Regions from separate parts of the Kitasatospora sp. NPDC048298 genome, predicted to be linked through region 2. Evidence: riboswitches for the same ligand, from Rfam matches in the RefSeq annotation. Region 2 holds a riboswitch; the other holds the start of a gene.
The links. Region 2 has a riboswitch for cobalamin ahead of ACGF0D_RS19960 (prenyltransferase/squalene oxidase repeat-containing protein). Riboswitches for the same ligand answer to the same signal wherever they lie in the genome.
Positions count from the first base shown of each region.

Region 1: it holds a riboswitch for cobalamin, as region 2 does, so the genes downstream of both, ACGF0D_RS02260 (ribonucleoside-diphosphate reductase subunit alpha) here and ACGF0D_RS19960 (prenyltransferase/squalene oxidase repeat-containing protein) in region 2, are expected to answer to the same signal.

Region 1 is NZ_JBICYZ010000002.1:236,635-251,471, reverse strand. Features, by position in the region: gene ACGF0D_RS02275 (ABC transporter permease) at 1-1,291, shown strand, start outside; gene ACGF0D_RS02270 (ferritin-like protein) at 1,347-2,408, opposite strand; gene ACGF0D_RS02265 (ribonucleotide-diphosphate reductase subunit beta) at 2,594-3,589, opposite strand; gene ACGF0D_RS02260 (ribonucleoside-diphosphate reductase subunit alpha) at 3,610-6,015, opposite strand; cobalamin riboswitch at 6,207-6,350, opposite strand; gene ACGF0D_RS02255 (hypothetical protein) at 6,684-7,685, shown strand; gene ACGF0D_RS02250 (glycoside hydrolase family 26 protein) at 7,870-9,318, shown strand; gene ACGF0D_RS02245 (hypothetical protein) at 9,494-10,282, shown strand; gene ACGF0D_RS02240 (glycosyltransferase family 2 protein) at 10,394-11,845, shown strand; gene ACGF0D_RS02235 (glycoside hydrolase family 113) at 11,861-13,057, shown strand; gene ACGF0D_RS02230 (acyltransferase family protein) at 13,094-14,837, opposite strand, start outside.
Region 2 is NZ_JBICYZ010000025.1:78,032-92,868, forward strand. Features, by position in the region: gene ACGF0D_RS19910 (short-chain fatty acyl-CoA regulator family protein) at 1-5, opposite strand, end outside; gene aceA (isocitrate lyase) at 357-1,643, shown strand; gene aceB (malate synthase A) at 1,782-3,395, shown strand; gene ACGF0D_RS19925 (3-hydroxybutyryl-CoA dehydrogenase) at 3,435-4,301, shown strand; gene ACGF0D_RS19930 (adenosylcobinamide amidohydrolase) at 4,428-5,180, opposite strand; gene ACGF0D_RS19935 (hypothetical protein) at 5,623-5,940, opposite strand; gene ACGF0D_RS19940 (ECF transporter S component) at 5,957-6,805, opposite strand; gene ACGF0D_RS19945 (ABC transporter ATP-binding protein) at 6,802-8,445, opposite strand; gene ACGF0D_RS19950 (CbiQ family ECF transporter T component) at 8,442-9,662, opposite strand; gene ACGF0D_RS19955 (hypothetical protein) at 9,673-10,752, opposite strand; gene ACGF0D_RS19960 (prenyltransferase/squalene oxidase repeat-containing protein) at 10,800-13,541, opposite strand; cobalamin riboswitch at 13,709-13,839, opposite strand; cobalamin riboswitch at 13,930-14,006, shown strand; gene ACGF0D_RS19965 (hypothetical protein) at 14,203-14,837, shown strand, end outside.

The DNA.
Region 1 (14,837 bases), on a different contig from region 2:
GTTGCTGCTGGGCTTCGGGTTGTCGGTCTCGCTCGCCGGCTCGGCGAAGGACGCCTCCGAGGAGAACCTGCGCAGTGCGATGCTCGGCTGCGGGGTGCTGGTGGTGGCGCTGATCGTGCTGGCGCCTTCGCTCGCCGGCCCGGTGATCCGGCTGACGGGACGGCTGACCGGCCGGTTCGGCACCGCCGGTGTCCTGGCCCGGCAGAACGCCCTGCGGGACCCCCGCCGTACCGCGGCGACCGCCGCCACCCTACTGATCAGCACGGCGTTGGTCAGCGGGCTCGCCACCATCGGCAACTCGACCGGGCAGGCCCTGGACCGGCAGACGGCGGACGGGCTCGGCGCCGACTACGTGATCAGCACCGGCGACACCATGACGGGCATCGACCCGGCGGCCGTCGGGCGGGTGGCCGGTGTGCCCGGGGTGCGGGAGGCGAGCGCGGTCGCGGACTCGACGGCGGTCGTCGGGGGGCGGGTCCGGGAGATCTCCGGCGTCGACGCCGGCGCTGTCGGTCAGGTGATGAAGCTCGACTTCGTCAGCGGCTCGGCCGAGGACCTCGGACCAGGCCGGATCGCCCTCTCCGGCAGCGTCGCCCGGGAGAGCGGGGTGAGCACGGGCGGGCAGGTCGACGTCCGGGTCGGCCGGAGCAAGGAGTTCGCGAAGTACACCGTGGCGGGCGTCTACCGGGACAACCCCACCGCGCGGGACGCCGTCGGTGCCCGGGAGGACGTGCAGCGCGACGGCTACAAGCCCGGCTCCGTCCAGCGGATCCTGGTCCGGGCCGACGGCACCTCCACGGACGCGCTGCGCGCGGCGGTCGGCAACAACCCGCTGCTGAAGGTGCAGGACCGCTCGCAGCTGGTGCACGAGGCGGCGGGGACGACGGGTGACCTGCTGACGCTGATGTACGGGCTGCTCGGCATCGGTGTGGTGATCGCCGCGCTGGGGATCGTGAACACCCTGGCCATGTCGGTCGCCGAGCGGACGCGGGAGATCGGGATGCTGCGGGCCATCGGTATGGATCGTGCCGGCGTCCGTCGGATGATCCGCCTGGAAGCCGTGACGGTCGCCGCCTTCGGCACTCTGCTGGGGTTGGCGGGCGGCCTGTTCGGCGCCTGGGCGGTCGGCGCCCTGGCGGGCGGCGCGATGGACGGGTACGCGCTCGCCCTGCCCTGGGGGACGCTGGCCCTGGTCTGCCTGGGCTCGCTGGTCATCGGTGCGCTGGCGGCCGCCCTGCCGGCGCGGCGGGCGGCGGCGCTGAGCCCGCTGGAGGCCGTCGCGGAGGGGTGACGCACGGCTCGGCCCCCGCCCGGCGTTCGTGCGCCGGGCGGGGGCCCGCGTGCGGTCAGCCGGTGACGAAGAGCCACTCCGGGCCGTAGGTGAAGCGGGGGTCCGCGGGGAGCTTGATGGCGTTGATCCGCTGGGCGGTGTCGGCCAGGTCGCTCATGTTCCCGATCGCGGTGAAGAGCTCGTTCGGGTTGCCGCCCCAGGCGTGTTCGAGGGAGGTCAGCATGGTGCTGTAGGTCGAGTTGAAGTCGTGCAGCAGGGCGGCGGTGGACTGGTCGGGCGCGTTGCCGGGGTCGTTGGCCCAGCCGCCGGCGGGGACCCGGGCGACCGGCGAGGTGTCCGGGAGCGGCACGTCGGGGCCGGTGAACTCGAACGTCCCCGTCGCCGGGTTCTGCACGAGCTTCTTGCCGACGGCGATCTCCTTGAACGCGTAGTAGTGGGCGAGTTCGCCCGGGGCGCCGGGGAAGGGATTGTCCGGGGAGGCCGTGGTGCCCTCGCCCTGGGTCTGGATGATGTCGATCGCCTTCAGAACGTCGTCGATGGTGTTCATCGCGACGATGTCGTTGCCGGCGCCGTGGCCCGACCCGAGCGGGAAGGTCACCTGGTTCTGCCCGGTCAGCAGGTGGGCGAAGTTCGGGAAGACATTGGCGATCCGCTGGTAGAACGCGCCGATCGTGTTCCCGTCGGCGGCGAAGGCGAGCGGGTTCTCGGGCTTCTCGATGTCGGAGAAGAGGCCCGCCGACTCCCGGGTCAGCCCGCCGAGGGAGACGATCAGCCCCGGGTTGACCCCACCGGGCAGCTCGCCCGGGTACTTGGGGACGGTGGCGGGGTCGGTGAGGACGACGGTGCCGCCGATGCTGGTGAGCATGTTGCAGACCAGACCGAAGTGCGACATCTCGTCGAAGACGATCTCGCGGATCGTGTGGCGGACGGGCTGGGAGTCGTCCTGGCTGGTGATCGACCAGAGCGCGGTGGCGTAGGGCGGGATGGTGGAGAGCTCCAGCATGATCGCCCGCTGCAGCGCGTCCTTGAGCTCCTGCTCGGTCCAGTCCCCCTCGGCCATGCTCATGAGCTGGACGATCGCGTCGCTCTCGTAGTCCAGGATTCCGGTCGCCGCCATGGTGTTCCCCTTTCGCTCGGCTGTGCGCCGGACCGTAGCCGGAGGCGGGCCGTGCCCGGACGCATGCCGCCGGTGCGGCCGAGGAGTTCATCCGGACGGGCGGCGCGCGGAGCGGCCGCCTGAAACGACAGTGGTGCCCCGCACGGGCTGTCGCCGTGCGGGGCACCACTGTCATGCGCGCTTCTTTAGAAGTCGTCGTCGAAGGACACCGAGCCCTCGACGGCCACCTGGTACGCCGACACGCGGCGCTCGAAGAAGTTGGTCAGCTCCTGGACGTTCTGGAGCTCCATGAAGCCGAACGGGTTCGTCGACCCGTACCGGATCGGCAGGCCCAGGCGGGCCAGGCGCTGGTCGGCGACGGCCTCCAGATACTGGCGCATCGACTCGGTGTTCATGCCGGCCAGGCCGTCGCCGCAGAGGTCCTGGGCGAACTGGAGTTCGGCCTCGACGGCCTCCTCCAGCATCTCGGTGACCTGCTTGGCCATCTCGTCATCGAAGAGGTCGGGCTCCTCCTCGCGGACGGTGTCCACGACCGACATGGCGAAGTCCATGTGCATGGACTCGTCGCGGAACACCCAGTTGGTGCCGGTGGCCAGGCCGTGCAGCAGGCCGCGGCTGCGGAACCAGTACACGTAGGCGAACGCGCCGTAGAAGAACAGGCCTTCCACGCAGGCGGCGAAGCAGATCAGGTTCAGGAGGAACGCGCGGCGGTCGTCCTTGGTCTGCAGCGAGTCGATGTGGTCGACCGCGTTCATGTACTTGAAGCAGAACTTGGCCTTCTGCGCGATCGACGGAATGTTCTCCACCGCCGCGAACGCCGCCGTCCGGTCCTCCGGGTCGGGCAGGTAGGTGTCCAGCAGCGTCAGGTAGAACTGCACATGGACGGCCTCCTCGAACAGCTGACGGCTCAGGTAGAGCCGCGCCTCCGGGGAGTTGATGTGCTTGTAGAGGCTCAGCACCACGTTGTTGGAGACGATCGAGTCGCCCGTCGCGAAGAACGCGACCAGTCGCCCGATGAGGTGGCGCTCGCCCTCGTTGAGCTTCGCCAGGTCGGCGACGTCGGAGTGCAGGTCCACCTCCTCCACCGTCCAGGTGTTCTTGATGGCGTCCCGGTACCGGTCGTAGAACGACGGGTAGCGCATCGGGCGCAGGGTCAGCTCGAAGCCGGGGTCGAGCAGCATCTTGCGGTCTTCAGGGGTGCTCACTGGCAGGCCTCGCAGGACTCGGGGTTCTCCAGGGAGCAGGCGATGGCGGCTTCCTGCTCCGGGGTGAGGGAGGGGGTGTTCACGGGCACCGGCGCGGCGGCCCGGGCGGTGCCGGACGCGGCCTGGGCGATGCGGGTGGCCGGGCGCGAACGCAGGTAGTAGGTGGTCTTCAGACCGACCTTCCACGCGTAGGCGTACATCGAGCTGAGCTTGCCGATGGTCGGCGCCGCCATGAACAGGTTCAGGGACTGGCTCTGGTCCAGGTACGGCATGCGGGCCGCGGCCAGGTCGATCAGGGCGCGCTGCGGCAGCTCCCAGGCCGTGCGGTACAGCGACCGCACCTCGGCCGGCAGCCAGTTCAGCTCCTGGACGGACCCGTTGGCGTCGCGCAGGGCGTCGCGGGTCTGCTGGTCCCAGACGCCGAGCTCCTTGAGCTCGCGCACCAGGTACGGGTTGACCTGGAGGAACTCGCCGGACAGCGTCTCGCGCTTGAACAGGTTGGACACCTGCGGCTCGATGCACTCGTACACGCCGGCGATGGAGGCGATGGTCGCGGTCGGCGCGATGGCCAGCAGCAGCGAGTTGCGCAGGCCGGTCTCGGCGATCCGGGCGCGCAGCGCCGTCCAGCGGTCGGCCCACTGCGGGGCGGCCGTCGGGAAGTGGTCGATGTGCAGCTCGCCGCGGGCGGCGCGGGTCTCGCCGTACGCCTCGTGGCGGCCGAGCTGCTCGGCCAGGTCGGCGGAGCGCTCGTACGCGGTGAGCATGATGCGCTCGGCGATGAGGGTGGAGAGGGTCTTGGCCTCGGCCGAGTCGAAGTCGATCCGCAGCTTGAAGAAGACGTCCTGGAGGCCCATCACGCCGAGGCCGACCGGGCGCCAGCGGGAGTTGGACGTCCCGGCCTCGGTGGTCGGGTAGAAGTTGATGTCCACCACGCGGTCGAGGAAGGTGACGGCGGTGCGCACGGTGGCGTCCAGCCGCTGCCAGTCCATCGCGCCGATCAGGTCGTCGGCCGAGGCGCCGGCGGCGACGTGGGCGCCCAGGTTGACCGAGCCCAGGTTGCAGACGGCGGTCTCGGAGTCGTCCGTGACCTCCAGGATCTCGGTGCACAGGTTGGAGGAGTGCACCGTGCGGCCCGGCAGGGCGGTCTGGTTGGCGGCGCGGTTGGAGGCGTCCTTGAAGGTCATCCAGCCGTTGCCGGTCTGCGCCAGGGTGCGCATCATGCGGGCGTACAGGGTCTGCGCCGGGATGGTGCGGACGGCCTTGCCGGCCTGCTCGGCCTTGCGGTAGGCCTCGTCGAAGTCGGCGCCCCACAGGTCGACCAGCTCCGGCACGTCGGCCGGGGAGAACAGCGACCAGTCCTCGTTGGCGTTGACCCGGCGCATGAACTCGTCCGGGATCCAGTGCGCCAGGTTGAGGTTGTGGGTGCGGCGGGCCTCTTCGCCGGTGTTGTCGCGGAGCTCCAGGAACTCCTCGATGTCGGCGTGCCAGGTCTCCAGGTAGACGCAGGCCGCGCCCTTGCGGCGGCCGCCCTGGTTGACGGCGGCGACGGAGGAGTCGAGGGTGCGCAGGAACGGCACGATGCCGTTGGACTTGCCGTTGGTGCCGCGGATCAGGCTGCCACGCGAGCGGATGCGCGAGTAGGACAGGCCGATGCCGCCGGCGTGCTTGGAGAGGCGGGCGATCTGCGCGTAGCGGTTGTAGATCGAGTCCAGGTTGTCCAGCGGCGAGTCGAGCAGGTAGCAGCTCGACATCTGCGGGTGCCGGGTGCCGGAGTTGAAGAGCGTCGGCGAGGAGGTCAGGTACTCCAGGCGGCTCATCAGGCCGTACAGCTCGGCCACCTCGCGCACCGACTGCTCGCTGTCGCCGACCGCCAGGCCACAGGCGACGCGGAGCAGGAAGTGCTGCGGGGTCTCGATCACCTTGCGGGTGATCGGGTGGCGCAGCAGGTAGCGGGACTGCACGGTGCGCAGACCGAAGTACTCGAAGCGGTCGTCACCGGTGGTGTCGATCAGCGCGTCCAGGGCGGTGGCGTGCTTGGCGACGAAGTCCGCGGTGGTGTCGCCGATCAGGCCCTCGGTGTGGCCGACGGCGATCGAGGCGGAGAAGGACACCGAGCCCTGGCTGTTCGCCTCGTCGACGATCTCCAGGGCGAGCAGGCGGGCGGCCAGCTTCGAGTACTGGGGGTCCTCGGCGATCATCGATGCGGCGGCGTCCACGGCCAGCCCGCGCAGCTCGGCGAAGTCCGAGCCGGCGTGGCGGCCGCGCAGCGCGGCGGCGGCGACATGGCCGGGGTCGACCTCGGTGAGGTCGGTGCTGCGGTCGGTGAGCAGCCGCAGCAGGGCGCCGCCGGGGTCGGAGACCGTCGGGTCGGTGAAGGCGGTACCGGTGCCCTGGGTGGGCAGGGTGGCTGAGGCGGCGGTGGTCAAGGCGCTCTCTCCTGGCGGCGATCGGCGGCGGTGATCGGGGGCCACCGGGCCGATCGGGGCAGGGGAGCACGGCACGAACGCAGACGGCGTCGCGCGACGGTGACTCCCCGGCCCGCCCGCGAGGCCCGGAGGGGTACTGCTCGTGCCGGCGCGGCCTCTGCGGGAGGGCCGTGGCGCACGCTGCCGGCAGGTCATCGGACTCGCGGGTACGGCTGCTGGAGCCGCCCGCACACCGCTGCGGGGCAGTCCCGGATTCGCACCGGGTTCCCCTGCATCGACAGCAGAAGCGAGCATACATGTAGTGGTGTCTCCCTGAAGCGACCCCAGATGTAGTACGGCGCCGCGTGTCGGGGCGATGACCGGTGGTACCGGAAACGTGGCCCCGGATGGCTGTCCGAGGCCCCGGAACCGGGCCGGGGGCGTCCTGGTTTCGATACGGAATGGTCACCGGGAGGATCGGCGGACGCGAGGATGCCCTACGATCTGGGCGCATGAGCGACGGAACTGGCGTACCTGGGCAGGGGCCGCAGGGAACGCCTCCCGCCGGGCCGGGGGGCGCACAGAGTCAGCAGCCGGTGGTACCTGGTCCGGTACCGCCGCCGAGCGGGGGTTTCGGGCCGCCGCCGGCCTCGTACGGGCCGGTCGTGCCGGCGGCGCAGCCGGTCGCGCAGCCCATCCCGCCGGTGCCGCAGCCGGTCGCGCCCGCGCCGCAGCCGGCTCCGCCGGTCGGGCAGCCGCCGCACGCCCAGCCGCAGGCGCAGCAGCAGCCGCCGCAGCCCCAGCCGGCCCCCCAGCCGCAGCCCCAGTGGCACCTCCAGCAGCAGCCCCAGCAGCCGGTCCCGCCGCAGCGGGCCGAGCCGGACTGGGGCGCACTGGCGGACCGCAACGAGGCCGAGGGCAAGCGCCGTCGCCGGATGAGGGTCATCGGCGTGGTGGCCGCGGTCGCCGTGGTGGGCGGCCTGGCCGCCGGCGGTGTGGTGCTCCTCAACGGCAAGAAGGACGACGGCTCCCCGACGGCCGCCAAGAGCACCCAGCCGGTCGTGTCTCCGAGTACGTCCGGCACGCCGGGCGGCCAGCCGGAGGACCCGTCCAAGCCGATCTGGGAGGCCGCCACCGACCCGGCGCCGCAGGACGCGGGAGCGCTGTTCTCCGCGCCCCAGGTGACGATCAACGGCGCCACCTGGAACCGGACCGTCGTGGCGCTGGACTCGCCCTGCTGGGACGGGAACTCCACGACCGGCGGGCTGGGCAAGGTGCTCGGCGACCAGGGGTGCCAGCAGGTGCTCCGGGCGACGTACGTCTCCGGTGAGAGCGCGGTCACCGTCGGGGTGGCGGTCTTCGACCGCAAGCTCCAGGCCGAGACCGCGCTGAAGAACTTCACCGGGCAGCTCAAGGGCGCGCCGGCGGCCGGGTCGCCGGCCTTCTGCGCCGGTGCCGGCTGCACCGGCACCCACAACAGCCTGGGCCGGTACGGCTACTTCACGGTCGAGGGCTCGGCGAAGGGCGGCAACGCCCCGGACGCCACGGCGACCGCGGCGGCCTCCGGGTTCGCGGAGCACGTGAAGGGGCAGTTGCTCAAGCGCGCCAAGGCCGCGTCCTCGGCCGCGCCCGGCGTCCAGGGCACCGCTCCGGCCTCGGCGGGCTGATCCGCCGGGGCGTCCCGCGGGCGGGCGCGGCGGGCTGATCCGCCGTGACACCCCGGCCCCCGGCCGACCGTTCGCGCAGGCCGGGGGAGTGTGGCAGGCTCTCGGGACAGTCATGTCGTACGCGTTTCCGGTTGCGTCCGTGGGGGGCGGCGCCGGCGAGCAACCGGAGGAGCGGTCCGTGGCCATGCCCAGAGCCCTGCGCGGCAAGCCCGCCGTCCTGGCCGCGGCCGGGATCGTCGCCGCCGCGGGAGCGGTCTTCCTGCTGGACCACGACGGCCGGGCCGACGGCGAACAGCCCCCGCGCGTCCCGGTGTCGGTCGGCCTGCCCGGGCGCACCCTGCCGCCGGAGGTGGGCCGGGACCTGCTCGCCCGGGATCCGCAGGCCTCGCCGAACGCCCGCGCCGTCCAGCAGTTCCTCGCCGACCTGGAGTCCCAGGCCCGCACCGGGCAGAGCGGCGGCACGGTGATCGGCCAGCACGTCGAGGCGCACAACGAGCGCAACAACCCCGAGTACGGGGACTACCGGGGCACCAAGCAGGTCGGCTACTACTACAAGAAGGCCGCCGACATCACCGGCAAGCTGCCCGGCTTCGTGGAGACCGACCTCGGCCCCGGCTACGGCCAGAACGGCTGGGGCGTCGGCAACCCCCGCTCCTACTCGGCCGGCCGCTGGCCCACCTGCCGGGCCGGCTGGCAGTACACCGACGACGCCATCGACCTGCTCTCCGCCGTCTGGAACGGCCACCCGCGCGCCGAGGACGGCGGCTACGGCGCGGCGGGCGTGCAGCAGAACTGCGACGGCAGCAGCACCGAACTGCCCGACAACGGCGGCGGCCCGGCCGGGATCGTCGGCATGTCCTTCCACCAGCCCTACCCCGGTTCGGACGTCAAGTCCTTCGACCGGGTGCTCTGTTCGAACTCGCCGGCGGCGAAGGACCCCGACTGGTTCGGCCGGGTCGTGGACAGTGCCCACGACACCCCCGAGTACCGGGCACTGATCACCGACCTGTCCTACCTGGCCGACCACCTGGAGTACCTGGCCGCCCACGACGTGCCGGTGCTGCTGCGCCCGTACCACGAGATGAACGTGCTGGACTGCTCCCGCCGGTTCTGGTGGGCGGGCCAGAAGCCGGCCGACTACCAGGCGCTGTGGAAGATCACCTACAGGTACCTGGTGGAGACCCGGGGGCTGCACAACCTGCTGTTCGTCTGGACGCCGGTGTCCTGGGACGGCGCCCCGGGCGTGGACCCCTGGGACTACTACCCGGGCGGCCAGTACGTCGACGTGGTCGGCGTGGACGACTACAGCGGCAGCCCGGCGCACCCGATCGGCACCGGTGAGGTGTGGACCAAGCGGTACTACGACGGGCTGTCCGCCTACGGCAAGCCGCGGATGCTGGCCGAGTCCTTCGCCGTCCCGGTCAACTCCCGCCAGCCGGAGACCCTGCGGCGCACGCCCTGGACGATCTGGACGGTCTGGGGGCAGTCCCTCACCGCGAACAACCTGACCCCGGACCAGCCGCGCAACTCGGCCGCGGACGTCACCGCCACGTACCGCAGCCCGCTGGCGCTCACCGGCGGCTCCGGTCCGTTCGGGGCGAACGTCGACTGGGGTGGCCTGCACGTGCGCTGAGCCGACGCCACCTCCGGCGCGGTGCGGCGGGTGGTGCCGCGGGGCTCGGCCTTACGGGTGGAATTCCGGCGCGGTTGTGCCGTGTGGCATCCTGTGGCGGCGAAGCCGAGGGTGGGCCGACGGCCGGGACGGGCCCGGAGGGGGCGGGGGATACGGGATGACACGGACGGGTCCGATGCGCGCGGCCGGAGGCGTGGCCGTCGGCTGGGGCGTACTGCTGCTCTGCTGGGCCGGGTACAACTGCTTCGGTCAGGTCGGCGTCGCCACCTACCTCAAGGGCATCTTCTACTACGGCGGCTCCTCGGTGTTCGCCGAGACCGGAAGCCTCAACTACGGCCTGCTGTACCTGGTTTCGGGCATCCTTCTGCTGCGCGGGCGCAACTGGGCGCTCGGCGTGGCGGCCGGTGTCGCGCTGGTCGAGGGGTACAACCGGGTGCGCAGCCTGGTGGGCGCGCTGCTGGACAAGCCGCAGCGGGAGTGGTTCACGGGCACCACCGAGGGCTGGCTCAAGCTCGCGACCTTCGGGCTCGGGGTGGCCGTCACCGCGGCGCTGATCGTGCTGCTGGCCCGGTCGGTCTGGCGGGAGCAGCCGGCGCCGGCGCCGCTGTCGTCCGCGCAGCCGCAGCCCGCGTGGTCCCAGCCCGCCGCCTGGCCGCAGCCCCAGCTTCAGCCGCAGCCGCAGCCGCTGTCCCAGCCTCAGCCCGCGTGGCCCCAGCCGCTGCCCGGACAGCCCCAGCACCAGCTCCAGCCCGGACAGCCGCAGCCCCAGCCCGGTTGGGGGCAGCCGGTGCCCGGCCAGCCGACGCCGTACCCGCCGCAGCAGCCCGCCCAGCCGGGCGCGTACCCGCCGGCCGTCGCCCAGCCGTGGCCCGCCGCCCCGCCGCAGCCCGGCGCGCCGGCCCCCGGCCCGGTGCCGCCCGGCCCGGCCGTGCCGCCGCCGGCGGACCGGCCACCCCAGGGCTGACCGCCCGGGGCCGACCGCCGCGGGGGCCGACCGCCCCGCGGCTGAACGCTCACGAACGACCCGTTCCCCGCCCGGGGCCGGGACGACACCAGACGAGGAAGCGCTACCGCCATGTCATCGACCACCGCCGAGCGGACGGTGCTGACCACGTCCCGCGAGGCCGCCCGGCTCGCCGAGCGACAGATGTCGTGGAAGCCCCGGGTGACGCCGTTCTACGTCTCCTTCGTGATCATCTTCTCGTTCTCGCTGTGGGCGTACGTGCCCAACCCCACCGCGCTCGGCTGGGCGATCACCATCCTGTGGGGCATGCCGGTCTTCGGTGTGCTGATCGGCTTCCAGGGCGTGCTGATGGTCCGCCGCCGGCTGCGCCAGGTCAGCCGGATGACCCCGGCCGCGCCCGTCGAGGACGACTTCCTGATCGTGCTGGTGCCGACCATCGGCCGCCACGACACCTACCCCGCGCTGGAGCGCTCGGTGCTCTCGTACGTGGAGCACCTGCCGCCGTACTTCCCGTGGATGCGGGTGGACATCCTCACCGAGGAGGGCTGCGCCGCCGCGGAGAAGATCGACGAGCTGGCCGAGCGCCACCCGCTGATCCGCGTGGTGACCGTGCCGAAGGCGTACGAGACGCCCAACGGCACCAAGTTCAAGGCCCGCGCCAACCACTACTCGCACGAGCTGCGGATCGAGGAGGGCGAGGCCGAGGACGACGTCTGGGTGCTGCACATGGACGACGACACCGGCGTCGGCCCGGACACCGCCGCCGCCGTCGCGCAGTTCGTCAACCGGCAGCGCCGGGCCGGGGACGACGCCAAGCACATGGCGCAGGGCATCCTGACGTACCCGCGCGAGAACGCCGTCTCCACCTTCACCTGGCTCGCCGACGCGATCCGCCCCGCCGACGACATCGCCCGCTTCCGCGCGATGACCGGCACCGGCACCCCGATCGCGGGCGTGCACGGTGAACTGCTGATCGTGCGCTCCTCGGTGGAGGCCACCATCGGCTGGGACTTCGGCCCGAAGACCATCGTCGAGGACGCCCAGATGGCGCTCAACTTCTGCCAGCGCTACCCCGGCCGCAGTGACTGGTTCAACGGCCGCTGCTACGGCGCCTCGCCGGCCGGCGTCAGGGACTTCCTCAAGCAGCGCGAGCGCTGGGCCTGGGGCCTGGTCGCGCTCTGCTTCAACAAGACCATCCCGCTGCGGTACCGGCTGTTCATCGGGATGGGCATGGTCAGCTGGGTGCTCGGCCCGCTGCAGCACGTCGGCCTGGTGCTGCTGGTGGCGTGGTTCACCGGCACCTGGAACACCTCGCCGGTCACCCAGTCCGTGGTGCTGGTCTGGTCGATCAACTTCGCGTACGTCATCTGGACGTACTGGGAGGGCCTGCGGCTCAACGTGGTGGCCTCGGCCAACCACCGGCGCAAGTGGTGGGAGCCGATCGTGGTGGTGGCGGCCATTCCGCTGTTCTCCTTCCTGGAGGGCTGGGGCGGGCTTCGGGGACTGATCAAGTTCCTGAAGCGCGAGGAGAACAAGTTCGTCGTCATCGCCAAGCCGGCCTGATCGGAGAGCACGACCGTGAAGCGCCCCGTCATCTTCATCCTCCCGACCGTGGTGGTCGCCCTCACCGTGGGCGTCCCGGTGGTCTGGGGGGACCATCCGATCAAGTTCGACCACCGCCGCCCCACCACGGTGCACTGGGCCGGTGCCCCGACCGAGCAGGGCCGGGTCTGGGGCTTCGGCAAGGACACGCCGCAGGTGGAGGACGACGGCCCCAAGGTGGCCCGCCCGTGGACCAAGGGCAGCCCCGAGTGGGGCGTGCAGGTGTACTGGCTGGACGACCCGGCGGACCCGGAGAGCTTCGTCCAGGGCAAGGTCGACCGCATCGTCAAGTACGTGGTCGGGCTGAACGCCAACTCCCTGTCGGTGACCTTCCCGTACTACACGACCGGGCCCAAGTCGAACGCCGTCGCCGCCCGGGCGACCACCCCGAGCCCGGAGCGGCTGGCCCTGCTGCTGGACTCCGCCCACCGGGCCGGCCTGCGCACCACGGTGCGGCCGATCATGGACGAGGAGGTGTTCGACTACTCCGCCACCGGCGTGTGGCGCGGCAACATCGCGCCCGCCGACAAGGACGCCTGGTTCGCCAGCTACGCCGCCTTCCTGACGCCGTACCTGAAGACCGCCCAGGAGCACTCCGCGACCGAGTTCACCGTCGGCACCGAGTTCAACTCGCTGGAGAACGACCCGCACTGGGCCGGCCTGATCGAGCAGGCCAGGAAGGCCTTCCGCGGCCAGATCGTCTACGACGCCAACTGGGACAACTGGTCCAAGGGGCCGCTCCCGCTGCCGGCCGACGGGACCGGCGTGGACGCCTACTTCCCCGCCAAGTCGGCGGGCGACGACGCCCCGGTGGCCGACCTGGTGGCCAGCTGGAACGGCTGGCTCGACAAGCGGGGCGCGGGGCCGCAGCCGGCCACCAAGCTCACCGAGGTGGGCATCCCGGCGCAGAAGGGCGCCTACAAGACGCCCGGGGACTTCTACACCAAGCGGGAGCTGAACGAGCCCGTCCAGGCCGCCTGGTTCACCGCGGTCTGCCAGGTGGCGCAGGAGCGCAAGCTGGGCGGGGTGTACTTCTGGTCGCTCTACTTCGGCATCGACCCGACCCTGCCGACCAACCAGGACACCCCGCGGATGGACTTCGCCGGGCGCCCCGCGTCCGAGCAGGCGATCCGCACCTGCTTCGCGCAGTCCTACGAACTGCCGCCCTCCTGAGGCGCGTTGCCCGCCGGGGCCCCGGCGGGCAACGCCCTAGCCCTGGGGCGCGGTCGTCTTGGCGCTCGGGGTCCGGGTGGGCTTCGCCGAGGTGTGGCCGGCCGTCGGCTTGGTGGACGAGGTCGGGGTCGGCGTCGGCGTGGGGGCCGGTGTGGTCGAGGCCGTCGGCGTCGGCGTCGGGGTGGGGGTCGGGGTCGGCGCCGCGGCGGGCTGACCCGGTGCCGCGCCGGCCAGCGCGCCCGCGATCTCCTTCTCCAGCCACGGGGTGACGAACCGCATGCCGGCCTGGGTGAGGTGCACCCCGTCGTTGGCCGGGGAGACCAGGTGGCCCTCCTTGTCCTTCCAGGCGCAGGTCTCGTACGGGCAGTAGAAGGTGTTGAGGTCGAGCAGCCGGACGGCGCCGCCGGAGGCCTTCACGAAGTCGCCGACCTGCTGGTTGTAGCAGGTGCCCCAGGTCTTGTTGATGGCGCCGTTCTCGACCCGCTCGTTCATCAGCAGCACCTGGGCGCCCTGCGCGCGGCGGCGGATCTGGTCCACGGCCTGGGAGAGCTGGACGCCGTAACGGGTCCGGTAGTCCTCGTCGCACGGGTTGAGCCAGCTGCCGTCGAGGTACTGCTCGGCGGCGTCCCAGCCGAGGTGGACCACCACGGCCTGCGGCCCGGCGCCGAGCTGCCGGTCCCAGGCGGCGTTCCGGTCGCGGCACTCCTGGCTGGTCTCGAACTCCTCCCCGGAGGTGGTGCGCACCTTCTCCGGGCCGAACACCCCGCACCCGCTGATCCCGCCGTCGACGACGCGGTAGCGGTCCCCGTGCCGGTACAGGCCGGTGGAGAGGTCCTGGGAGAAGGAGTCGCCGAGCAGCAGGACCATCGGCTTGCCGTTCGGCCCGGACTTCATGTCGTGCGTGACCCAGGCGGGCAGGTACCAGGCGCCGGTGGTGGCCACCGCGGCGGTGACGGCCACCAGCGGGACGGCCGGGAAGGCCCGCCAGCGCAGCACCCGCAGCTTCTCGGTGCCGGTGTGCAGCAGCCAGGCCAGGACCCAGGAGACGGGTGCGCCGATGGCCAGCAGCTTCTTCGGCGAGATGTCGTCGACGTAGTGCTGGAGCAGCCAGTACACCGGCAGGTGGAGCAGGTAGAGGCTGTAGGAGATGGTGCCGGTGAGCCGCAGCGGGGGCAGCGACATCAGCCACACCAGCGGTCCCCGCTCCTGGCACAGCGAGACGGTGAGGACGGCGGCGAGGGCCGCGACGACGGCCAGCCCGCCCTGGTAGAGCCACGGTTCGTGGTAGGTGCCGACGGCGAGGCTGGCCCACACCAGGCCGCCGAGCGCCGCGGTGCCGACCAGGGTGGGCAGCACGGGGCCGGCCGGCAGGCGCAGGCGGGGGCGCGGCCCGCCGGTGCCGTCGGGGGCCCCGGCGCGCACCTTGCGGCGCAGCCACAGGTAGACCCCGAAGGCGGCGGTGGCGCCGGCCGCGAAGCCGACCGCGCGGGTCTCGGTGCCGAGGTAGAGGCGGTCGCTGTTGTGGCCGTTCCACAGCAGCGGGGCGACCAGCGCGGCGGCGACGAACAGTCCGGCGGTGGCGAAGCCGGCCGCGCGCACGGAGCGGCGGCAGATCCCGTGGACGGCGAGCAGCAGCAGCGGCCAGAGGGCGTAGAACTGCTCGGTGATGCTGAGCGACCACATGGCCGCGAGCGGGTCGATCGACTCGAAGTGCTGCCAGTAGGCGTCACCGCGCGACAGCTGGGCCCAGTTGGCGATCTGGGCGAGCGTGGCCAGGGCC
Region 2 (14,837 bases):
CCCATGTCGCTCCCTCCACTGCGCCCGCCCTGGGCGGATGCGGTGGAGGCAGCTTAGCCGTCGGGGTCGGGGCCGGATCGTCGCAACCTTCGCAGATTTGCTGATGATCGTTCGCAGAAGTTGGCATTGGTCCACCGGTGACGGCGGCCGGACAAGCTGCCAGAGTCGGTGGTGCGGCCGGGAGGTGCGCAGGACAACAGTGAAACACCAGGTCGGTCGCGGTCTGGTGGGTTGTCCGGGCGTCCACGTCCCGCGGTGTACCACCGCAGCCCGGCACCGTCCGGCCGCCCACTCGCCCGAGCGGTGAAGTGCCTCACACCCTTCGCAACGAGCATCCCCGGGAGCAGACCATGACGATGTCGGTTCGGCAGCAGCAGGAGCAGCGCGCGGCGGCGCTCGCCGCCCGGTGGGCCTCCGACCCGCGCTGGGCGGGCATCGAGCGCACCTACACGGCGGCCGAGGTGGTGCGCCTGTCGGGCACCGTGCGCGAGGAGCACACGCTGGCCCGGCGCGGTGCCGAGCGGCTGTGGACCCAGTTGCACGAGCAGGACTACGTCCACGCGCTCGGCGCGCTGACCGGCGGCCAGGCCGTGCAGATGGTGAAGGCCGGGCTCCAGGCGATCTACCTCTCGGGCTGGCAGGTCGCGGCCGACGCCAACCAGGCCGGGCAGACCTACCCCGACCAGAGCCTCTACCCCGCCAACTCCGTGCCGCAGGTGGTGCGCCGGATCAACAACGCGCTGCTGCGCGCCGACGGGATCGACGCGGCGGAGGGCAACGACGGCCCGGACTGGCTGGTGCCGATCGTCGCCGACGCCGAGGCCGGCTTCGGCGGCCCGCTGAACGCCTTCGAGCTCACCAAGGGCATGATCGCGGCCGGCGCGGCGGGCATCCACTACGAGGACCAGCTCGCCTCCGAGAAGAAGTGCGGCCACCTCGGCGGCAAGGTGCTCGTGCCCACCGCCCAGCACGTCCGCACCCTCAACTCGGCCCGCCTGGCGGCCGACATCGCCGACGTGCCCACCCTGATCGTGGCCCGCACCGACGCGCTCGCCGCCAACCTGCTGACCACCGACGTGGACGAGCGCGACGCCCGCTTCTGCACCGGCGAGCGCACCGCCGAGGGCTTCTACCGGGTCGAGCCCGGCATGGCCCCGGTGATCTCGCGCGGCCTCGCCTTCGCCCCGTACGCCGACCTGCTCTGGGTGGAGACCGGCACCCCGGACCTCGCCCAGGCCCGTGAGTTCGCGGAGGCGATCAAGGTCGAGCACCCGGACAAGATGCTCGCCTACAACTGCTCGCCGTCCTTCAACTGGAAGGCCGCCCTGGACGACGACCAGATCGCCAAGTTCCAGCGCGAGTTGGGCGCCATGGGCTATCGCTTCCAGTTCATCACGCTGGCCGGATTCCACGCGCTCAACCACTCGATGTTCCAGCTCGCCCGCGGCTACGCCGAGCACGGCATGACGGCCTACGTCGACCTCCAGGAGGCCGAGTTCGCCGCGGTGCCGGACGGCTACACCGCCGTGAAGCACCAGCGCGAGGTCGGCACCGGGTACTTCGACCTCGTCTCCACCGCGCTCAACCCGAACGCCGAGACGCTGGCGCTCACCGGCTCCACCGAGGCCGAGCAGTTCCACTGAGCGACCCGGGGAGACCTGAACCGCTACCGAGCCACCCTGGCGGCCTCGTTGGGGACGAGCCGCCGTCCACCCCGCCGCCCTGGGCCTCGTTGAGGGACGAGGCCCAGGGCGCCTTCCGCCCGCCCCATGGAGAGCCGGATGAGCCAGCCCAGCCGCATCGAGATCCTCGGCGCACACGAGGACCGCTTCGACGAGATCCTCACCCCCGAGGCGCTCGCCTTCCTCACCCGTCTGCACGACCGGTTCGCGGACCGCCGCACCGAGCTGCTCGCCGAACGCGGCCGTCGTGCCTCCGCGCTGGCCGCCGGCGGCACGCTGGACTTCCTCCCGGAGACCCGCACCATCCGCGAGGACCCCACCTGGCGGGTGGCCGGTGCCGGTCCCGGCCTGCACGACCGTCGGGTGGAGATCACCGGCCCGCCCGAGCGCCGGATGACCGTCAACGCCCTGAACTCCGGCGCGAAGGTCTGGCTGGCGGACTTCGAGGACGCCACCGCCCCGACCTGGCACAACCTCGTCACCGGGCAGCTCAACCTGGTCGACGCGATCGAGCGGCAGATCGACGACACCACCCCGGAGGGCAAGCGGTACTACATCGGGAACGACCCGGCCACCATCGTCGTCCGCCCCCGCGGCTGGCACCTGGACGAACGGCACCTGCTGATCGACGGCCGTCCCACCGTCGGAGCCCTGGTCGACTTCGGCCTCTACCTCTTCCACTGCGGCCGACCACAGATCGCGGCCGGCTCAGGCCCGTACTTCTACCTGCCCAAGCTGGAGAACCACCTCGAAGCCCGGCTCTGGAACGAGGTCTTCACGTTCGCCCAGGCCGACCTCGGTATCCAGCACGGCACGATCCGTGCCACCGTCCTGATCGAGACCATCACCGCCGCCTTCGAGATGGACGAGATCCTGTACGAGCTGCGCGAGCACGCCGCCGGCCTCAACGCGGGCCGCTGGGACTACCTGTTCAGCCTGATCAAGAACTTCGCCCAGCACGGCCCCCGGTACGTCCTGCCCGACCGGGCCTCCCTGACCATGACCCAGCCGTTCCTGCGCGCCTACACCGATCTGCTGGTGCGCACCTGCCACCGGCGCGGCGCCCACGCCATCGGGGGCATGGCCGCCGCGATCCCGCAGCGTGACCCGGAGGCCAACGCCGTCGCGTCGACCAAGGTCCGCGCCGACAAGGAGCGGGAGGCCGGTGACGGCTTCGACGGCTCCTGGGTCGCCCACCCCGGCCTGGTGGCCACCTGCCGCACCGCCTTCGACTCCGTCCTCGGAGAGCACCCGAACCAGCTCGACCGCACCCGCGAGGACGTCGAGGTCACCGCCGCCGACCTGCTGGGCGTCCAGCGGCTCTCGACCGGCCTGCCCACCGAGCAGGGCGTGCGCGCCAACGTCGCGGTCGCCCTGCGCTACCTGACGGCCTGGCTGGGCGGTGCCGGCGCGGTCGCCGTCTTCGGGCTGATGGAGGACGTCGCCACCGCCGAGATCGCCCGCTGCCAGCTCTGGCAGTGGCAGCACCACTGCACCCGCCTCACCGGTGGCTCGCTCGCCACCCCCGACCTGGTGCGCCGGCACATCGACCGGGAACGCGCCACGCTGCTCGCCGAGGGCGCCGACCCGGCGCTGGTGGACGACGCGGTGCGCGTCCTGGAGGACACCGCCCTCGGCGCCGACCTGCCCGCATTCCTCACCACCGAGGCCTACGCCCGCCACCTGGTGCGCACCACCGCCCCGGCAGCCTGACCCACCCCCGTCCGCATCCACCCCGAAGGGGGCAACCGCATGAACGACATCCGCCGTGTGGCCGTCGTCGGCGCCGGGCAGATGGGCTCCGGCATCGCCGAGGTCTTCGCCCGTGCCGGCCTGGACACCATCGTCTGCGAGAACGGGGCGACCGCACTGAGGGCCGCCCGCAGCCGGATCGACCGCTCCCTGCACCGCGCCGTCGACCGGGGCCGGATCAGCGAGGAGCAGCGCACCGACGCCTGGGCCCACCTGCTGTTCGCCGACGACCTGGAGGCGCTGGCCGACCGTCAGCTCGTCGTCGAGGCCGTCGTCGAGGACGAGGGAGTCAAGAGGGAGGTCCTCGGCACCCTGGACAAGGTGTTGTTCGCCGAGGACGCAGTCCTGGCCACCAACACCTCGGCCATCCCCGTCACCCGCCTGGGCATCACCACCGGCCGGGCCTCCCACGTGCTGGGCCTGCACTTCTTCAACCCGGCCCCGGTGATGCCGCTGGTCGAGCTGGTCTCCTCCCTGCACACGGCACGGGCCGTCCTCGACCGGGTGGAGACCTTCGCGGCCGAGGTGCTCGGCAAGCACGTCATCCGGTCCCGGGACCGGGCCGGCTTCGTCGTCAACGCCCTGCTGGTGCCGTACCTGCTGTCCGCGATCCGGATGGCCGAGGCAGGCCACGCCAGCCCCGAGGACATCGACGCGGGCATGGTCCACGGCTGCGCCCACCCCATGGGGCCGCTCCGGCTCGCCGACCTGATCGGCCTGGACACCGTCGAGGCGATCGCCCGCTCGATGTACGACGAGTACAAGGAGCCGCTGTACGCCCCGCCGCCGCTGCTCTCCCGGATGGTCGAGGCCGGGCTGCTCGGCCGCAAGAGCGGACGCGGGTTCCACTCGCACCGAGCGGTGTAGCGAAGGGCGCGCGCCTCGCCGGTGCCCGGCCCCTGTCGCGGAAGGCCGGGCACCGGCGAGGCCTTGTGCTGTCGGTCCGACTCGTCGAGACGGCGTCGTCCTGGGACCCGGCCGCCCTCGAACCACTCACCCGGTGACGTACCGGGCCGGCCGGACGTTCCCGCGGCAGCACTCCGGCCGTGGACCCTGGTGAGGTGCAGCGGGTCCGCGCGCCCGTCGGCCGCGATCGCGTTCCGCCCCGTCGAGGACAGCGCGGTGCACCGCCCGGGCCAGCCGGGCGCCCCAGAGCGACCGCGGGCCGCCGAACGGATCGACCTCCCCACGCGCGTCCGGTGCCCGGACCGCCACGCACACCGCGTCGGACGGCGTGCCCGAACAGGCGTAGCCGGCGTCCAGGAGAGCCTGCACCTTGGCCTCGGTGGCGGTCGCCAGCAGGTTCACCAGGCCCGCATCGGACACCGGCGCCGGAACGACCGCGAGGATGTTGATCGTGCCGGGAACGTACCGGGCGGGCGCCGGGACGGCGGGGACCGGGGCGGCGGTGGGGGAGGCGGCGGCCCAGGTCGGGACACCGATGCCGGTCGTCACCAGGGCGACGGCACCGTTGTCCTCGGCCCAGGTGGAGTCGTCGACCTCCGCCGCGGTCATCAGCCCGACGCCGGGCCCGCGCAGGCCTTCGGCCTCCGCGAGTTCCGCCAGATGCCGGTCGGGGTCCATCCGGTCGTAGCCCGCCCGGACCTGGGCGTTCAGCACCCAGCCGCGCTCGCCGATCCCGCCGCCCAGGACCGCGCTGCTGACCATCCGCCAGCCCGGGCCGGCCTTCCACACCAGCTGGTGGCGGCACGATCCGTCCTCCGACCGGGCACGTCGCAGGACCACGGGTCGCCGGGCGTCCGGCACGAAGCTTTCCGTTGTCCTCACCTCGGAACGTCGGGGATGCGGTCCCTCCGGCCCTCCCGGGGCCTCCGGTGATCACCGACCGGCGGGCTCGTGCGGATCCTAGCGGTCCGCGGAATCCGCGGATCCACAGGCCGGGCGTGTACGGATTCCACAGATTGGCATGCTGGATCACCGGCCGTCCTGCGGGCAGGCTCGAATACTCCCCGCGGTCCGCAACGGCCGGGTATGGGTCCTCGAATGCCCGTCCTGCTTCAACCGTCCCGGCCCAAGGGTCGTCCGCCGCGCCGAGGTCCTGGTCCATGTCCTCCACGGTGTCCGCGCTGGTGCGGCAGTGGCCTTCGAGGAGGCCAGCCCCCGGCCGTAGCAGGGTGGAGCCGTCGAACCCGACCGTCACCCGCAGCGGCGCCCGCCACGGCAGCCGTCAGGGCCTCTTCTCGGAGGCCGGAGTGTGCGGCAGGAGCGCGCGGATGTCCGCGAGCAGGTCGGCGATCCCGCGTCCTTCGGCCAGGGGGCCGCCCGCCGGTTCGACCTGGCCGACGGGCAGGTGCGCCAGCACCCGCTCGACCTCGCCCAGCAGTTCCTGACTGCGTCGCAGGTCGAGCCGGAGTCTCGCGACGTGTGCCTGTGCTCCGCCCAGCTGGCGGCGGGCCGACTCCAGTCCGGCATGCTGGCCGGGGGTGAGGAGGATGACGTCGACGCCGTCCACCGTCGCCGTGCGGGGCTTCTCGCGCTTGGTCACGTGCTGACCTCTCGGTTCAGGTGGACGCCGCGTCGGCGGGCCGTGCGGCGGTTCCCGGGTCCGTCGGTGCTCCGGGCGCGTCCGCTGCCTCGAAGCGCACCGTGGGCTCGAAGTTGGCGCGGCGGGCGGCGCGGCGGAAGACGGTGAGGACGGCCGGCCCGACGACGAGGACGGCGGTGAAGGTGGTGACGGCGCGGCCGGTGTCCCAGCCGAGCGAGGTGGCGAGGTCGAAGAGCAGGTAGCGGTGCCACTGTTCGGTGAAGGGCAGGCCCGGCAGGTAGGCGATGGAGCTGTTCGGGTCGGTGGCGAACGGCCAGAAGGAGAGGTTGAGCAGGAAGCCGAACAGGTAGCCGGAGAACGCGCCGTAGGCGGCCAGCATCGGCACCTCCAGACGGGGCCGGGCCTTCGGCAGCAGTCCGGCGAGCATGCCGACGAAGGCGCAGCCGAACATCTGGTACGGCATCCAGGGGCCGACGCCGCCGGTGAGCAGGGCGGAGGCGAAGAGCGAGGTGCAGCCGAGGGTGAATCCGAAGCCGGGGCCGAAGATCCGGCCGGCCAGGACGAGGATGAAGAAGACGGTCTCCACCCCGGCGGTTCCGGCGCCGAGGGGGCGGAGTCCGGCGTTGACGGCGGAGAGGACGCCGAGCATGGCGAGGGCCTTGGCGTCGATGCCGCCGGCGGAGATCTCGGCGATGACGACGGCGAGGACCAGGACGAGCAGGGCGCCGAAGATCAGTGGCGGGGCGTAGTTGGAGCCGAACGTGCCGGGGGCGACGACGAAGGGCCAGGTGAAGGCGACCAGGCCGATGAAGGCGGCCAGGGCGACGACGACGCGGGCCCGGCCGGGGATCCGGACGGCGGTCACCGGGTGGCCTCCGCCGGTTCGAGGGCCTCGGCGACCTGCCGGGTGGTCAGGTAGGGCAGCGGGGCGAGGATCTTGGCGGTCTGCGGGGCGAAGGTGGGCGAGGCGACGATGACCTCGGCGGTCGGGCCGTCGGCGACGATCTCGCCCTCGGCCATCACGACCACCCGGTCGGCGGCGGAGGCGACGAACTCGACGTCGTGGGTGGAGACCACGACGGTACGGCCTTCGGCGGCGAGGGCGTCGACGATGCCGGTGAGCGCCTTCTTGGCCTGGTAGTCGAGCCCGCGGGTGGGCTCGTCCAGCAGTACGACCGTTGGTGCGGCGGCCAGTTGGATGGCCAGGACGAGGGCCAGTTTCTGGCCTTCGGAGAGGTCCCGGGGGTGGGTGTCGTCCGGGATCCCGGGGGCCAGCCGGTCCAGGATCCGCCGTGCGGTCGGCCCGTCCGCGCGGTCGGCCTCCTGGTCGCTCTGGGCGAGCTCCTGGGCGACCGTCTCCAGGTAGAGCAGGTCGGTGGGGGTCTGCGGGACGAGCCCGACCAACTGCCGGGCCCTGGCCGCGGGAAGGCGCTTGGGGTCCTCGGCCTTCCCTCCTTCGGCGCCGGTGATCTTCACGCTGCCGCCCTGCCGGGGTCCGGAGCCCTGCAGGGCCCACAGCAGCGAGGACTTGCCGGAGCCGTTGCGGCCCATCAGCGCGGTGACCTCGCCCGTGCGCAGCACCAGGTCGACGTCGCGGACGGCGGCCACCGGCCCGTACCGGACGACCACGCCCCGGGCGTCCAGCACCGGTTCCCCCGCCACCGCTGCCCGGCGCGGCGGGGGAACCGGCACGTTCGTGAGCCGTTCGCGCAGCGGCCCGGCGGCGCGGCGGGCGTCCCGGACGGACAGCGGCAGCGGCCGCCAGCCGGCCAGGCGGCCGAGGTCGACGACGGGCGGCGCGATCGCGGTGTGCCGGAAGACCTCCGCCGGGGGCCCGTGCACGACCGTCCCGTCGCCGGGCAGGTAGGCGACCCGGTCGGCGTACTGGACGACCCGCTCCAGGCGGTGTTCGGCCAGCAGGACGGTCACGCCGAGGTCGTGCACCAGCCGGGTGATCGCGGCCAGCACCTCCTCGGCGGCGGTCGGGTCGAGCGCGGAGGTCGGTTCGTCGAGGACCAGGACGCGCGGGTGGGCGGTGAGCACGGAGCCGATGGCGACGCGCTGCTGCTGCCCGCCGGAGAGCTCGTGCAGGGCGCGGTGGCGCAGGTCGGCCAGGCCGAGCAGGTCGAGGGTCTCCTCGACGCGCTTGCGCATGACGTCCGGCGGGATCGCCAACTGCTCCATGACGTAGGCCAGTTCCTCCTCCACCGTGTCGGTGGTGAAGCCGGCCAGCGGATCCTGGCCCACCACACCGACCACGTCGGCGAGTTCGCGCGGCGGGTGGTGGGCCGTGTCGCGGCCGTCCACGGTGACCCGGCCGCGGAGGGTGCCGCCGGTGAAGTGCGGCACCAGGCCGTTGACGGCGCTGAGCAGGGTGGACTTGCCGGCGCCGGTGCGGCCGACCACCAGGCAGAGCTCGCCCTCCGGGACGTGCAGGTCGACGTCGCGCAGGACGGGCGTGCCCTCGCCGTCGTACACCACACTGACCTGGTCGAATCGGATCACGTGCTCACCTCGGAGGTCGTGCGGTCGGTACGTGTGCGGTCGGTGCGTGTGTCGCCGGCCCCGCGGGGTGCGCCGGCGGCCACCGGCGTACGGCCGGGCGGCGGCGAGACGATCCCGGCAGCGCCCGCCAGCAGCAGGGCCAGCACCGGGACGAGCGGCAGCGCAGGCCAGGTCAGCGGGTAGAGGGAGGGGTTGAGGTCGGTGGCGTCGTAGCCGACGGTGGCGAACAGCAGGACGGCGGCGGTCACCCCGCAGCCGGCGACCGCCCATTCGGCGGCCCGCCAGCGGTCCGGGCGGTAGGTGGTGCGCCGCACCCGCCGGCCGCCGAGCAGCAGGCCCGCCACGCAGAGCACGGCGCCCGCGAGGAAGGCCGGCAGTCCGAGTGCGGCGGGAGCCGTGCCGTCGAGGAGCCCGTACACCCCGGCGCACAGGCCGCACATGCCGAGCAGCATCAGCGCGCCGGTGAGCCGGCGGGAGCGCCGGGAGGCCGTGCCGGAGCGTCCGTAGCCGCGGGAGTCCATCGCGGCGGCCAGGTGCAGCGAGCGCTCCAGCGCGTCCTCCAGGACCGGCACCACGATGCTGCGCAGCGCCCGGACGCCCTTGCGCCGACCGGCGCGCAACCGCCGTGCCCGGGCGACGCGTTGGACGCTCTGCACCAGCTGGGGCGCGACGCTGAGCGACACCGTCACGGCGACGCCCAGCTCGTACAGCGCGCCGGGCAGCACCCGCAGGGCCCGCTTGGGGTTGGCGAGGGTGTTGGCGGCGCCGATGCAGCAGATCAGGCAGGCCAGCCGCAGGCCGTCGAAGGCCGCGGAGAGCGTCGCCTCCAGGGAGACCGGTCCGCCGATCCGGATCCCCGCGTACCAGTCGGGGGTGGGGATGTGCGGCAGGGAGAAGAGCAGGTGGTCGTTCGGGGTGATGCCGGTGGCGAAGACGCACCGGAAGAGCACCCGGATCGCGACCACGGTCAGCGCCACCCACAGGTAGTAGCCGAATCCGCGTGCCCACGGGGCCTCGCTGCGGCGGGCGGTGACCACGTAGCCGAGCACGGCGAGGACGAGCAGGAGCAGCAGCGGGTTGGTGGTGCGGCTGGCGGCCGTCGCCAGGGCCAGCGCCCAGGCCCACCAGGCCAGCGGGTGCAGGTTCCGTGGGACGCGCCGGCCCCCCGCGGCGCGCGCGGTGGTGCCGTGCCGTGGGGAATCGTGCTTGTCGAGCATGGTCACCGGATCACTCGGCCCGTCGGCGCCGCTGCCGCGCGGCGACCAGGGTGGCCACGCCGACCACCGCGAGGAGGACGGCGCCGATCAGGGCGGGGAGCATCGACCCGGTCTTGTGCGGTGCGTCGGCCGCCGGGGCGGCGTCCACCACGGCGGGACCGGCCGCGTTCGTGGAGGTCGGGGCCCCGGTGGCCGCGACGGCGGTGTCGGTGGCGGTCGCCGACGGCGTGTCGGTCGGCTGGGCGGCGGGCGTCTCGGCGGGGGCGGTCGGCTCGGTGGGAACGCCGCCCGGGTCCGCGGCGGACGGTGCGGGGGCCTCGGCCGACGGGCTCCCTGGCGCGGGGCGACCGCCCGCGGCGCCGCCCGCGGGCGGCTGCTTCACGCCGCCGGACGCACCGTTGGCGCTCCCGCCGGAGGAACCGGATCCCGCGGAGGTGCCCGAGCCGCCGGAGGAACCGGCGCCGCCCGATGTCCCGCCGCCGGAGCCGCCGGAGCCGCCGTTCGTGCCGCCGTTCGTGCCGCCCGAGGAGCCCCCGGCCGGCGGCTGGGGCGGCTGAGGGTCGGTACCCGAACCGCCCGGGGTGGTGTTGTGGGCCCGGACACTGTCCGGTGAGAAGGTCGGGCGGCCTTCGGTGCCCTCGATGTTGGTGCCGCCGAAGATCCACAGGTCGACGCTGCCGGGCTTCGGCTGGTAGAGCATCGCGCCGAGCTGGCTGTAGGACCACGTGTTCTGCCCGGGGTCGGCGTGCCAGTACGACCAGTAGGCGGTTGCCGGGGGCGTCAGGACACACTTCTCCTGGTCCGGGGTCGGGTACTGCTTGCCGCCCTGGAAGCCGCTGTAGCCGATCCGGCAGATGAACGCCGGACCGTCGTGCCCGGTCCCGGTGGTCTTCCAACCGCCCTGGTTGAGCAGGGTGTAGCCGGTGGTCGGGGTGGTTCCGCAGGACCGCAGCAGCGGACCGCCCCACTTGCCGAAGTCCACGGCGAGCACCACGCCGGAGGTGGTGGTGCACTGGTCGATCGGCAGCGATGTCGCGGACGCCGGGGCCGTGCCCGCGGCGACGCCGCCGCACGCGAGGGCGAAGGTCAGGGCCGCCGCCCCGGAGAGTCGCGCGAGGCGCCCGCCGAGTGCCCGGCTCACCGGTGCCGCCCCGGGGCGGCCGCGGTACGGCGACGGGCGATCAGGACGGCCGCGGCGCCGAGCGCGGTCAGCGCGCCGGCACCCGCCGTCAGCGCCAGCGCCTGGGTGCCGGTACGGGCCAGGCCGCCGGAGCCGCTCCCGGCCTGGGAGCCGCCGTCCACGGCCACGGCCGGCGTGGTCGTCGTGGCGGGACCGGTCGGGCTCGCCGTGCCGGTGGGCGTCGCCGGGGGAGTGCCGGTCGGCGTCCCGGTCGGGGTGCCCGTCCCGGTCGGCGTGGGCGTGGGTGTCGGCGTGCCCTGGAGGCTGCGGGCCAGCGTGCCGAAGGAGATCCCGGTGGCACCGCCCAGCACCTGCGTCGAGGCGCGGACGTCCGAGCCCGGCTGCCCGGCGGAGGCGACGTTGAACCCGCCGTCGCTGTTCTGCTGGCCGGCCAGGAAATCGAGCGCCTTGGCGATCTGGCCCTCGTAGGCGGCCTTGCGCAGCGTCATGCCCTGGACGGCGAGGGCCGCCGAGTTGGTCGAGTGGCCGGCCGCACCGGGGAAGCCGCCGTCGGGCAGCTGCTGGGCGGCGAGCCAGCCGAGCCCCTGGTCGACGGCCCGGGCTGCGGCGTCGTCGCCGGGGACGAGGGCGAGGGCCATGACGGCCATCGCCGTGCTGTCCACGTCGGAGTCGCCGGTGGCGGGGATCAGGCTCGGCCAGGAGCCGTCCTGGTGCTGGAGGCCCTTCAGGTAGGCGATGGCGGGGGCGGCGTTGGCGGCGTCCCCCGCCCGGAGCTGGGCCATGATTCCGAGGGCCTGGGAGAACACCGACGTCGCGTAGCCGTAGTTGCCCGGGGCGTCGCAGCCGGTGCTCGGATCGGCCTTCGTGCACACCAGGGCGGCGAGGGCGGCGATCAGGTCGTGGCCGCCGAAGGCGCGCGGGTCGCGTCCGACCACCTCGGCGAGCAGCGCCTCCTTGCCGATCGAGCCGCCGCCGGCGTACTCGGTGCCGATGCCCGTCCAGGTGTTGACGGTGCGCTCGCTCGCGTCCTTGCCCTGCTGGTCCAGGAAGTCGACGATCCCGCGCAGCGCGGCGTCGTCGGTGCCGGTGGCGGCGAGGGCGTAGGCGCCGTCGATGGTGAGGCCGAAGTCGGCGAAGGCCGGGAAGCCCTCGTAGTAGTGGCCGTCGATCAGCCGGGCCGGATCGGTGAGGTAGGCGCTGCCCCTGGCGGCGTCGGGCTTCCGTCCGGCGGGCGGGGTCGGCGTCGTGCCGGTGCCGTCGGGGTTGTGCCGGACGCTGGTGAGGTCGGTGCCGGTCAGGGCCAGGATCGCCTGCTCGGTGGCGGCGGCGTCGGGGTCGGTGGTGGAGGCGTCGGGGCCGAAGCCGCCGTCCTTGTTCTGAAGGGCGGCGAGCCAGGCGGTGGCGGTGGCCCGGTGGGCGCCCTGGCCGGTGGCCTTGAACGCCTGGGCGGCGCTCGCGGTGCTGAGGGTGTCGCCGGGGGCGCCGGCGTACGGGAGGAGGGAGCCGTCGGGCTGCTGGCTCGCCGCGAGCTGGTCGGCGGCCTTCCGCGCGGCCGCCTCGTACCCGGGGGCCGTGCGCAGGGCGAGGACGGCCATGGCGGTGGTGAGCGGGTCGGATTCGCAGTGCTCACCGGCGACGATCATCGATCCGGCGATTCCGCCGTCGGCGCACTGGAGGGCGGTGAAGCGGGCCAGTGCCGCGGCGGGCGGCGTGACGCCGGCGCGCTGGAGGGCGATGACGCCGAGGGACTGGACCCAGGGCGAGGCCGCGCCGAGGAAGTCGCCGGCGGCGGTGCACCTGCCGTTCTCGCCGGCCGCGGTGCAGACGTGGTCGGTGAGCGCGGCGATCAGGTCCCGGCCGCCGAAGGAGCGGGGGTCGCCGCCGGTGCTCTCGGCCACGAGGGCCAGCAGCGCGGCGGCCCTGGTGTCGGGCTGGGCGCTCGGGCCGTCGGGGTACAGGAACGCGTCGGTGCGGGCGGTGAGGAAGGCGAGTACCTTGCGCAGGGCCGGGTCCTGGCTGCCGGAGGCGGCGAGCGCGACGGCGGTGAGGGCGGTCCGGGGGTAGTCCGGCCCGGGGGCGGCCCAGTTCTCCATGTGGTCGCCGCCGACGAGCTGACCGGCCAGCCACGCGGCGGCGGCCGCCGGGTCACCGGTGGCGGAGGGCCCGGTCGGGGTGGCGGTCGGGGTCGGGGTCGCCGAGGGCGAGGTGGAGGGCGAGGGGCCGCCGTTCTTGGCCCGCACGGAGTCCGGGGTGAAGCTCGGCGCCCCGCTGGTGCCGCCGATGTCGGTGCCGCCGTACACCCAGGCCTCGACCTCGCCGGGCTTGGGCTGCTGCGTCCCGGCGCCGAACCGGCTGTAGGACCAGGTCTGTTGGCCGGGTTCGGCGATCCAGTACGACCAGTAGGCGGTGGCCTGCGGGGTGTTGACGCAGGGCTCCTCGGCGGGCGTCGGGTACTGGACGCCGCCGTTGAAGGTTCCGGTGCCGAGCCGGCAGATGAAGGCGGGCCCGTCGTGCTCGGTCCCGGCGGTGGTGAAGCCCGCGCTGTGCAGCAGGTTCATCCCGGTCGTGGGGTGGGCGTCGCAGCCCCGGACGACACCGCCGCCCCAGTGCGTGAAGTCCACGGCGACGATCGCGCCGGTCGTCGCCGTGCACTGCTCGACCGGGTCGGCGGCGGCGGTGCCCGGGAGCCCGAGCAGGACCGTGCCGCAGGCGGCGGCCGCGACGGTGCCTGCGACCACCAGGGACCCGAGGTCCCGGTTTCTGTGACGTGCGCGACTGCTGCTGACCCTCACGACGACTCCCCGGTCGGTCGACGCGGGAGACCACGGCGCAGCCTACGGCCGCCCGTGGACGTGAACACGGGGCCGTCAAGAGCTGCGTCGTAGTCCGCGACGACGCAAGTGCTGTGTGAACAGACCCCCGGTCCAGGCATTCCGGCTCACCCACCGGTGGTGGGTCTACGGTTGCGGGTCAGCGCCGGAGTTGGACCGGCTTCCCCTGAATGCCGAGGGCGAAAAACCGATTCATCAGACCACGGCGTCCGACGGCGAGTCAACGGGTCGTCAGGTAGGTCACACCACCTCGTCGGCCGGTCCGCCGTGCGGTAGCGTCCGCGGTGGCCGAGTGGGGGAACCCGGTGCGACTCCGGGGCTGACGCGCAGCGGTGTGGGGTGGCGGTCGAGCCGTCCCGAGCCCGAATGCCCGCCCGGCCGCGCACCACGGCGAATGCCGGCCCACGCGATCCGGGCGGCGACCGCTCCGGCAGTCGCGCGCTCCCGAACGGACGCCGGGCCTCCGGGGCAGGGTCGGCGCCCGCCACCCCAAGGAGCCTGACCCGTGCCCCTCCCCACCCCGAAGCGGACCACCACGGCCCGTGCCGCCTCCGCGGCCACCGTCGCCCTGACGGCCGGAGCCCTGCTGCTGACCGCCGTCCCCGCCCACGCGACGGCCACCCCGGCCCAGATAGCCACCTCCAAGAGCACCGGCGTCACCTACCTGAAGTCCCTCCAGGCCGCCGACGGCAGCTACGCCACCGGCGGGCTCTCCAACGAGTGGGCCTTCAGCGCGCTGGCGGCCGCCGGCACCGCCGCGGCGGACGTCACCCCCGGCGGTGACACCACCAAGAACGCCCGCCTGGTGTACCGCAACCAGCTCGCCGCCGCCGGCTGGCCCGGCGGCTCGCCGGTGGTCACCGACTACGAGCGCGGCATCCTCAACTCCTACGCGGCCGGCATCGACCCGGCCCGGGTCGGCCCCGGCCGCAACCTGATCGCCGACGCGGTCGCCTACTGGCAGAGCGCCGAGCCCGGCTACTACGGCCCGTCCGCCAACTTCAACGGCACCGTCTTCGGCCTGCTCGCCCTGGCCGGGGCGAAGACCCAGGCCGGCGCCCAGCGCGCCCCGCAGGCCCTGCTGAACGCCTCCGTCACCGCCGTGCGCGCCAACCAGCACAACGACGGCGGCTGGAACTACAGCAAGGCCGCGGGCGACCCGACCGCGCTCGCCCAGGGCAGCGACATCGACATGACCGGTGC